3 regions of the Kitasatospora sp. NPDC052868 genome follow, and region 2 is predicted to be linked to each of the others. Evidence: riboswitches for the same ligand, from Rfam matches in the RefSeq annotation. Region 2 holds a riboswitch; each other region holds the start of a gene.

Region 1 (3,266 bases), on a different contig from region 2:
GGGCGGGTCGACCCGGCCGCGGCGGGCCGCTCGGTCACGCTGGGGCGGACGCGGCCCGCAACGGTGCGGGGCGCCGGAACGCAGAGGGCAGGGTGAGCGGCGATGTCGCGCAGTGGGTCCGTACGGGGTTACTTCGGCAGGTCACTGACGGTGGGGGCGGCGCTGGTGGTGCTGGCCACCGGGCCCGCGTGGGCGTGTTCGGACACCGATCCGGCGCCGGGGGGCGACCCGGCGGCGGAGGTCGCGGCGCCCGCGGCGCCCGCGCCCGCAGTGCCCGCAGCGCCCGCGCCCTCCAAGTCCGACCTGGAGGTGGTCCGGATCGACCCGGACGCCGCCGCGCCCGGCGGCACCACCACGGTGCACGCCTTCGTGGGCAACGGCGGCCCGGAGACGACGGCCTCCTCGTTCACCGTGGTGGTCACCCTGCCGGAGGGGGTGACGGCCGAGGGGCCGTTCTTCCCGGAGAACTGCTACGACTTCCAGAACGGCCACCGGGTGCGCTGCACCTTCCCCGCGGGGCTGGGCGTGTTCCGCAGCGCGACGGCGCTGATCCCGGTCCGGCTCGCCTCCACCGTCCCCGTCGGCGACCTGAGCGGCGGCTATGTCGCGGTGCGCAGCGACGACGACCAGAACGAGGCGAACAACCGGCAGCCGTTCACGATCCCGGTCGTGGAGACCGCCCGCTCCTGACGGGGCGGGCGGTCTGCGACGGCCGGTTCTAGCGGTACACGCGGACGTAGTCCGCACCGAAGGTGATCGGAGCCGTTCCCTGCGGCGCGGGGTGGTAGTTCCCCGCGCTCAGGGAGAGGTTGAGGATCAGGTAGGCCGACCAGTTGGCGCCGACGCCCTTGCCGTCCGAGAAGACCTTGGTGCCGTTGATGTACCAGTCGACCGAGTTGGCGCCGTAGGAGGTGCCGATGGTGACCCAGCCGTCCTTGGCGATCGCCTTGGCGTCGGTGTAGTACAGGTGGCCCGGGTTGACGTGGTTGGTCAGCTCCAGCAGGTTCGGGTTGTCGGGGTGGTACTCGAAGGAGTCGATCTCCCCGTTGCCGTTCTTCCAGGTCCACAGGGCCGGCCAGGCGCCGGTGCCGGCCGGGAGCTTGACCCGGGTCTCGGCGTAGTCGCCGGTCTTCACCTGGAAGCCCTCGCTGGAGTACTCGGTGGTGAGCAGCCCGGTGTCCCAGGACTGCTTGCCGTTCTCCAGCTTGTTGGCGCCCGGCTTGGCGGTGAAGGTGGCGACCCCGCCGGAGACGCTGACGTTGTTCTTGTTCAGCCAGTCGAGCTTGTTGTCGTCCGGGTTGTGGTTGCCGTAGTGGTAGGCGCTGGACTTGTCACCGGTCCAGCGGGAGCCGTAGGCGATCGGGCCGTTGAACTCGTCGGACCAGGTCAGCGACTTCCCCGCGACGGGGGCGCCGGTGGCCGGGGTCGACGGGGTGGCGGTCGCGGTGGGCGACGGCGTCGGGGTCGGGGTGGGCTTGGGAGTGGCGGTCGCGGTCGGCGTCGGGGTCGGGGTCGGGGTGGCCGTGGCGCCGGAGACCACGAGCTGGCGCGAGGGCAGGTTGTGCCAGGCGCCGGCGGAGTCCTGCCAGAAGCCGAACTGGGTGTACGTCCCGGCGGGCAGGGTGCGGGCACCGGTGGTGATCGACAGACCGCTGGGGCAGATCTGCGCGTTGGCGACGTTGCCGGGGAAGTCGAGGTTGCGCCCGGCCGCGTCGCGGACGCCCACGCCGACGGTCTTGGCGGTGAAGCAGGCCGAGGAGTGGACGGTCAGCGAGGCCGCGGTGGCCTTGCCCGCGACCATGGTGGCCGGGGCGAGCTTGTCCTGGGTGACGGTCGGCGCGGCGGCCGCCTGGGCGGTGGTGACCGCCGGGACGCCGAGCAGGCCGGCGCCGGTGACGGCGAGCGCGCCGGTGACGGCGAAGGCGGTGTTGCGGCCCCGGTGGGAGGGGCGGGCATGGCGCGGTGCGGTGCGCCGGGCAGGCTTCTGCATGGGGTGTCCTCTGCCACGCCTGCGAGGTGAGCTGTCGGGTTCGGGCTGAGGTTGCCCGGCCGCCTGTGGAGCGGCTTCACCCCTAGCCACGGCCCGTGCGCGGGAGCGCACGGGTCGGGCACTGACCTTGGGTCCCCCGCTCCCGTCCGCTGTGGTGCTCGGTTACGCGCCGTCGGGTGGACAGGACTCGGCGTCCCGACGGCGGGGTCCGCGAGGGCGGACGACTCGTGCAGGCTAGGCAGGCCGTCCGGAGCGCGCCAAGGAATCGGCGGCGGTTGTCGCACAGCTCACACCGGCCCGGGCGGGCCGCCGGTCCAGCGGCCGGACACTCGCACATGTGTACGTTCCATGGCGCTTATGATGTCGCCTTGAAGGTCGTGTACCCACGGGTGCCGGCCGGTATCGCGTCCTGACCGGGGGGGTGCGAGACACAGGACCCGATCGAAGAGAGCGCTCTTTCGCGATGGCCTTTCCGTCTGCCGTACTGGACCGACCGTCGGATGCTCCACCGTTCACCGGAGAGCTCCGTCCCCAGGAAGGCGGGACGCCGCGGCGCCGCCTTCCGCTGCTCGCCGCACTCCTCGCGGCGTCCTGGCTGCTGCCGCTCGCCCTGCACCCGGCCGGACTGGACGTGGTGCTGCTGCCGGTCCTGGTGCTGGCCGTGGCCTCACTCATCCGGGTCGGCGGCGGCCTGGTCGACCGGCTCTTCGCGGCCGCCCTGATCACCGCCGCCGGCGTGATGGCCTTCGGGCTGCTCTTCTCGGTCTGGCCCTGGGGCATCCACCCGGTGCCGACCGCCGGGGTGCTGCTCAGCACCGTCTGCCTGGCCGGCTGGCTGGCCGACCGGCGTCCGCGCCTGCCGCTGCGCCTGCGCGGGACGGACGCGCTGGTGGCGGGCACCGCGGCCGGCGTCTGGTACCTCCTGCACCAGGCGGTGGCCGGCAAGTCGCTCACCGAACGGGTGGCGTACATCGCCACCGCCGAGGACCGGCTGGGGCACTTCTCCTACTTCGAGGGCATCCGGCACGTCGGCGGCTACGCCTTCCTGCACCAGGAGCAGGCCCGGACGTACATGATGACCCCGGCCGAGGCGGTGTACCCGCAGGGGTCGCACTTCCTGCTGGCCTGGGTCGACGCCCTGGTCCGCTCCTCCACCGCGCCCGGTGCCGCGCTCGACGCGATGAACCGCTACTTCCTCTATGTGCTGGCCGCCTACGCGCTGCTCTGCGCCGCCCTGGTCTGGGCGGCCCGGTGGATCGGCGGCCCGCGGCTACGC
Region 2 (3,266 bases):
ACGAGCTGATCCGCCGACTGGTCAGGGCCGAGCCGCAGGGCCGCCCGGTGGTGGTGGTCTCCACCGACCGGGAGGTCGCGGAGGGCGTGCGGAAGGCGGGCGCGCGCCCCGTCGCCTCCGTGCTGCTGCTGAACCGGCTGGCCCGCCCCTGAGCCCGGCAACGGCCGGGGAAAGCGGAGTGACGCCTGGTCAGCCGCTGGTTTGCGAGGGTGTGGCGGTCTTGTGAAGTCATGGCGGTGGACGGGGGTTCACGCCATCGGGGGAGTGGCGCAAAGCTGTGATCTTCACTAGGGTCTGGCGTCAAACCTATTTTCCGGATTCTCACTCATTCGGGTGAGGCCGATGGAAGAAGGAGCAGTCCCCTTGGCCTCCCACCGCCGTCCCAAGCAGGCGAGCCGCGCGCGGATCTCCGTGCTCACCGCCGCCGCAGCGACCGCGGTCGCCCTCTCCGCCCAGGTCAGTGCCCACGCTGCGCCCAACCCCTCCAAGAAGGAGGACGTGAAGGCGCAGATCGACCAGCTGAACGAGGAGCAGGAGCAGGCGGCGGAGAAGTACAACGGCGCCAAGGAGCGGACGGACCAGCTGCGCAAGCAGGCGGACCAGCTCCAGGACCAGGTGGCCCGGGGCCAGGACCAGATGACCCAGCTTCAGGCCGGCCTGGCCGAGGTGGCGGGCGCGCAGTACCGCACCGGGGGCATCGACCCCTCCGTGCAGCTGATGCTCTCCTCCGACCCGTCCGGCTACCTGGACAAGGCCTCCAGCGTGCAGCAGGCCAGCTCCAGCCAGGCCGAGGCGCTCAAGGGGCTGCAGGACCAGCAGCGCCGCCTGGACCAGCAGAAGACCGAGGCCGCGGCCGTTCTCGCCTCCCTGGACAACACCACCAAGGAGCTGAACCAGGCCAAGGCGGACGTCAACCAGAAGCTCAGGGACGCCCAGGCGCTGCTGAACTCGCTCAGCGCCGCCGACCGGGCCGCCCTCAAGGCCGCCCAGCAGCAGACCGACCGCGCCTCGCGCGACGCGGCCCGGGCCGACCTCGGCACCCTGCCGCAGGCCTCCGGGTTCGCCGGCGCGGCCGTCACCAACGCGATGAGCAAGCAGGGTTCGCCGTACGGCTGGGGCGACGTCGGCCCGAACACCTTCGACTGCTCCGGGCTGATGGTCTGGGCGTACGGGAAGGCCGGCGTCTCGCTGCCGCGCACCTCGCAGGCGCAGGCCAACTACGGCTCGCGGGTGCCCTCGCTGGCCGAGGCCCAGCCGGGCGACCTCATCATCTACCGCGACGACCGCAGCCACGTCGGGATGTACATCGGCAACGGCATGGTGGTGCACGCGCCGCACACCGGTGACGTGGTCAAGGTGATGAAGGCCGACGCGATGAAGATCAACGCGATCCGCCGGGTCTGACGGTCCTTCGGGCATTGCAGGGCCAATGCCCTGCAATGCCTTCAATTCGGACATTTGCTGACGGATCGCCACGCCCGCTGCCATGTCGGGCTCCTGTGATGTGGGACACGCCATCGACGGGGGTCAGTCGACCACATGGTGAGAATCGATCAGCTCCGCGTACGCCGGCGATCACGCCCGGTCATATTCACAAATGAACTTGGGACTTGTTCCGTCTTTTTTCTGACAAGGATTTGAACGGATCACGGTTCTGTCACTAGGGTCGGGATTCGAACCACCGCACAGTCGATCACCCACTCAGGGTGGCGGCGGGGGTTACCGCCGAGTTCGTGAAGCAGCGGGGCAGGTCTTCTGCCCGACGGGGAGCCCAGTAGTCGGGGGCGCTGTGGACCGGAGCCGGGGAACCACACGTTCCTCCGGGGTGAATCGGCGCCAGGTCGACCGGTGGAACGGTCGGTGAGGCGTCGTAGGGCACGCTTCCAGCCCGAACCCGTCAGCTCACCCGGTAGGCGGATGTAGGAAGAAGGAGTCCGCCTTCGTGGCGTCCCATCGTCGTCCCAAGCCCGCCGGCCGCGCCCGCGTCTCGATCCTGACCGCCGCCGCCGCCGCGGCCGTCGCGCTCTCCGCGCAGTCCGGTGCCCACGCCGACCCGACGCCGACCAAGGACCAGGTCAAGGAGCAGGTCGACCAGCTCAACGAGCAGGCCGAGGTCGCCACCGAGAAGTACAACGGTGCGCAGGCCAAGCAGCAGGAGCTGCAGAAGCAGGTCGGCGAGCTCCAGGACAGGGTGGCGCGTCAGCAGGCCTCGGTGACCGAGGCCCAGGGCGGCCTCGCCGAGCTCGCGGGCGAGCAGTACCGCAACGGCGGCATATCGCCGACGGTCCAGCTGATGCTCTCGTCCAGCCCGGACAACTTCCTGACCCAGGCCGGGGCGATGACCCAGGCCAGCAGCACCCAGTCCGGTGCGCTGAAGGACCTGCAGGAGCAGCAGCGCAGGCTCGACCAGGACCGCAACGAGGCCCAGGGCAAGCTCGGCGAGCTCGAGGCCACCACCCAGCAGCTGAAGGCGTCCAAGGAGGACGTCCAGGCGAAGCTGGCCAAGGCCCAGGACCTGCTCAACACGCTGACCGAGCAGGAGCGCGAGGCGCTGCGCCAGGCCGAGGCCAAGGCCGCCGCCGAGGCGAAGGCCAAGGCGGACGCCGCCAGGGCCGAGGCCAAGGCGAAGGCGGACGCCGAGCGGGCCTCCCGCGACAGCGCCCCCCGCAGCGACATCAGCGCGCCGTCCGAGGCGCCCTCCCCGGTGGCCAAGCCCGCCCCGGCCAAGCCCGCCGCGCCCGCGGCCAACAGCTCGCGCGCCGCCGCCGCGATCGCCGCCGCCGAGAGCAAGCTCGGCGCCCCGTACGTGTACGGCGCCACCGGTCCCAGCTCCTTCGACTGCTCGGGCCTCACCAGCTGGGCGTACGCCCAGGCCGGCGTGTCGCTGCCGCGCACCTCGCAGGCGCAGGCCAGTGCCGGTACCCGGATCGGCTCGAACATCGCCGACGCCCAGCCGGGCGACCTGGTGATCTTCTACGGCGACAACCACCACGTGGGCATCTACGTGGGTGGCGGCCAGGTCATCCACGCCCCCAAGCCGGGTGCCTCGGTCCGCTACGAGGCGGCCTCCAACATGCCGGTCTCCGTCATCGTGCGCCTCTGATCCCCGATCGGCTCCGACAGGCCCGGTCTCCCCTCGCGGGAGGCCGGGCCTGCGGCTTTTCCGGCTGGTCGAGCTGATGTCCGATTAGGGGTCAAATATTCGGGTTGGGAGGGGTTTGGACTCGATCGCCGGGACTCGCTAACGTCTGCCACCGGACTCCCGC
Region 3 (3,266 bases), on a different contig from region 2:
CTCGGTGCGCCGGCCCCGGGCCAGGTAGTCGCGCAGGACGAGTTCGACCGCGTCCTGCGGGTTCCTGGTACCGGAGAGCATCATCGCGTCGATGGCGAGATTGGCGTCGAGCGTGACGGTGACCTGGGCCATGGTGACTCCTCCTCGGGGCCGAAGCAGCAGCATGCCCGCTGCGGGCCGATTTGACCATGGCCGAGGGCAGGCCGCGACCCCCGGGGAGGAGCCGACCGGACTCTCCCCGGGGGTCGCGGCGGTTCGGGCCCGTGCGGCCCTACCGCGGGGTGGTCAGACGCGGCCCGCGAAGTCCGGCGCCCAGTTGGCGATGGTCTGGGTGCGGACGCCCGAGCTCGGGTTGGCGGCCTCGACGTACTTGCCGTCGCCGATGTACAGCGCGACGTGGTAGACGCCCGAGTCCTGGCCGTTGTTGGACCAGAACAGCAGGTCGCCCGGCTTGAGGCTGTCCAGCGAGACGTGGGTGCTGGCGGCGGCCTGGTCGGCGGCGACCCGCGGGACGGAGATGCCCGCGGCGCGCAGCGCGGCCTGGGTCAGGCCGGAGCAGTCCCAGCCGCCGTTGCCGGTGCCGCCGTAGACGTATGCCTGGCCGACCTTCGACTGGGCGAAGGAGACCGCGGCGGCCATGCTGCCGGTGGCGGCCTGGGCCGGGGCCGGGGTCTCGGCCTGGGCGGCGGGCTTGGCGGCCGGGGCCTGGGTCTGCGCGGCCGGCTTGGCGGCGGTGGAGCCGGCGGCCTGGTCCGAGGTCGAGGAGGAGCGGTTGAACCAGTCGAAGTTCTTGCCGGACTCCTCGGACTGCTGGGCCTGGCCGCGGTCGCGCAGGGCCAGGTGCTGGCCCGGGTAGATGACGTGCGGGCCGTCGGCCAGGACGTCGCGGTTCAGCTCGTAGAGCCGCTCCCAGCCGCCCTGGACGTTGTTCTTGTCGGCGATCGCGGAGAGCCAGTCACCGGCGATGACGGTGTACTCGGCGGACTTCGCCTGGCCGTCCTGCTGGCGGTACTGCTGCCAGTTCCGGCCGCCCTTGGCGGAGTCGGAGGCGGCCGGCTTGGCGGCGTCCGCGGGGGCCTGGGCCGCGGGCTTGGCGGCGGGGGCCTGGGCCGCGGGCTTGGCGGCGGGGGTGGCCGGCTTGGCGGCCGGGGCGGGGGTCTGCGCGGCCGGCTTGGCGGCGGTCGCACCGGCCGAGGTGTCGACGGCGGCCGGGGTGCCGCCCTTGGTCAGACCGGCCTGGACGGAGCAGACCGGCCAGGCGCCGGGACCCTGCGAGGCGAGCACCTTCTCGGCGATCGAGATCTGCTGGTCCTTGGTGGCCTGGTTGGCCTGCGCGGCGAAGGCGGTGCCGCCGAAGGCGGCCCAGGTGCTGGAGGTGAACTGGAGGCCGCCGTAGAAGCCGTTGCCGGTGTTGATGCTCCAGTTGCCGCCGCTCTCGCACTGGGCGACCTTGTCCCAGGTCGCGACGGAGGCGGCGGAGGCGGTGCCGGAGGTGAGGCAGGGAATCGTGAGGCCGATCCCGACGACGCCGAGGGTGGCGATCGCGCGGCGGGTACGGCTGGACAGGCTGGTGCCGTTGCTGGGCAGCATGGTGACGCGGTCCTCTCCCACGCCTGCGAGGTGAGCTGTCGGATTCGGGCTGGAGTTGCCCGGCCGCGCTGTGGACGCGGCTTCACCCCTAGCCCTGGACCGGTACGGGACCGGTCGAGGGCGACTTACCTGTGGGTCCCCCGCTCCTGCCGTGGTGCGTTCTGCGCTGCCAGCGCAACCGACGGCAGGACTCGGCGTTGCGGATGAGCTGGGTCCGTGTGGCCACGAACGGGGAGCACGTTAAGCAGACTTAAGTTCAAACCGCAAACATGTGTGATGAGCGCCACAGTGTGCCGGTCTGGCCTTTTGTGCCTGTCCATCATGATCAGAAATGACCGTTTTCGAGCAACGCCCTTGCGGGTGAGTGCAACTGCCTATGCTTCAGAGCGTCGCGACCGACGCAGCCGTCTGGGGGGAGGGCTACGCAACGATGGCCATGGACGAGGACCCGCGCGCCGAACGGCCGACCGTCGGGGTGCGGGGAGCGCATCGCCGGGCAAAACGCCACAGTCCGGACATTCCGTCGGCGGCGGCCCGAACTCCCGTACCGCGCCGGACGATGCTGCGCTGGCTCGCCGTCGGCACGGTGTTCTCCGCGATCGCCGGCGAGGAGGTGCTGCGCCGCTCGCTGACCGGGCCGACGCAGCCGGTCGCCGCCACCGGGGCCCCGGCCGCCGGGGAGGCGCCCGGCGGACACCGGCACGGCGGGCCCGCCACCGCCGACCCGTCCGGCCTGTCCGCCGGACCGCCCGAGGGCGGCGGCGACGGCACCGCCGCCGCCCAGGCACCGCCCGGTCAGCCCGCCGCCGCACCCACCGTCGACCAGGGCGGCCGCCGCTGGTCGGATCCGGCCGGCTGGGGCGGCGCCGTCCCCGGCCCGGGGAGCGCCGTCCGGATCACCGACCGGGTGCTGCTCGACACCGACGCCACCGTCGCCTCCCTGCTGGTCGAACCGACCGGAGCGCTGACCTTCGCCGCCGACCGCACGCTCACCCTCGCCTCGGCCGGCAACGTCGAGATCCGCGGCACCCTCGCCCTCGCCCCCGACGGCGCCGCCGTGCACACCGTCCGCTTCCCCGCCGTCGACGAGCGCCGCTTCCAGGGCGACGGCATGCAGGTGGTCGACACCGACACCGGCCTGTGGGTGACCGGCGCCGGCTACCTGCGGCTGGACGGCGCCGCCAAGACCGCCTGGGTGCGCGCCGCCGGCGGCCTGCGGGCCGGCGACGCCTCCGTCAGCCTGGCCGCCGCACCCACGGGTTGGCTGCCCGGCGACGAACTGGCCGTCACCCCGACCGGCCCGCCCGACGAGGACGGCTTCTCCACCCGCTACGACCTGGCCACCGTCCGGTCCGTCAACGGAACCACCGTCACCCTGGACGCCCCGCTGGCCCACCCCCACCCCCGGGTGGCCGCCGGAGGGGGCGTCACCGTCGGCGCCGAGGTGCTCAATCTGACCCGCAGCGTCCGGGTCGAGGGCACCGCCAAGGGCCGCGCCCACGTGCACCTCACCAGCTCCCGGCGCGCCGACGTCCGGCACGCCGCGCTGCGCTGGGTCGGCCCGCGCGCCGACACCAGGGCGACCTGGAACGGCCCGGACGGCGCCGCCCCGGTCACCGCGCCCGTACTCGGCCGGTACGGGCTGCACTTCCACATGCTCGGCGACACCACCCGCG

What was found. A riboswitch is a leader RNA that binds a small molecule or an ion and turns the genes downstream of it on or off. The one in region 2 is predicted to bind cyclic di-AMP.
Region 1: another riboswitch for cyclic di-AMP. It lies ahead of ACIGZJ_RS04660 (hypothetical protein); the one in region 2 lies ahead of ACIGZJ_RS01935 (NlpC/P60 family protein).
Region 3: another riboswitch for cyclic di-AMP. It lies ahead of ACIGZJ_RS03750 (transglycosylase family protein); the one in region 2 lies ahead of ACIGZJ_RS01935 (NlpC/P60 family protein).

Annotation. Positions count from the first base shown of each region.
Region 1 covers NZ_JBITZW010000002.1:226,327-229,592, forward strand. Annotated here, with positions in the region: gene ACIGZJ_RS04655 (hypothetical protein) at 103-690, shown strand; gene ACIGZJ_RS04660 (hypothetical protein) at 719-1,990, opposite strand; cyclic di-AMP (ydaO/yuaA leader) riboswitch at 1,992-2,157, opposite strand; gene ACIGZJ_RS04665 (hypothetical protein) at 2,454-3,266, shown strand, end outside.
Region 2 covers NZ_JBITZW010000001.1:430,771-434,036, forward strand. Annotated here, with positions in the region: gene ACIGZJ_RS01925 (NYN domain-containing protein) at 1-152, shown strand, start outside; gene ACIGZJ_RS01930 (NlpC/P60 family protein) at 364-1,404, shown strand; cyclic di-AMP (ydaO/yuaA leader) riboswitch at 1,776-1,932, shown strand; gene ACIGZJ_RS01935 (NlpC/P60 family protein) at 1,943-3,103, shown strand.
Region 3 covers NZ_JBITZW010000002.1:16,849-20,114, reverse strand. Annotated here, with positions in the region: gene ACIGZJ_RS03755 (hypothetical protein) at 1-132, opposite strand, end outside; gene ACIGZJ_RS03750 (transglycosylase family protein) at 286-1,611, opposite strand; cyclic di-AMP (ydaO/yuaA leader) riboswitch at 1,598-1,797, opposite strand; gene ACIGZJ_RS03745 (hypothetical protein) at 2,150-3,266, shown strand, end outside.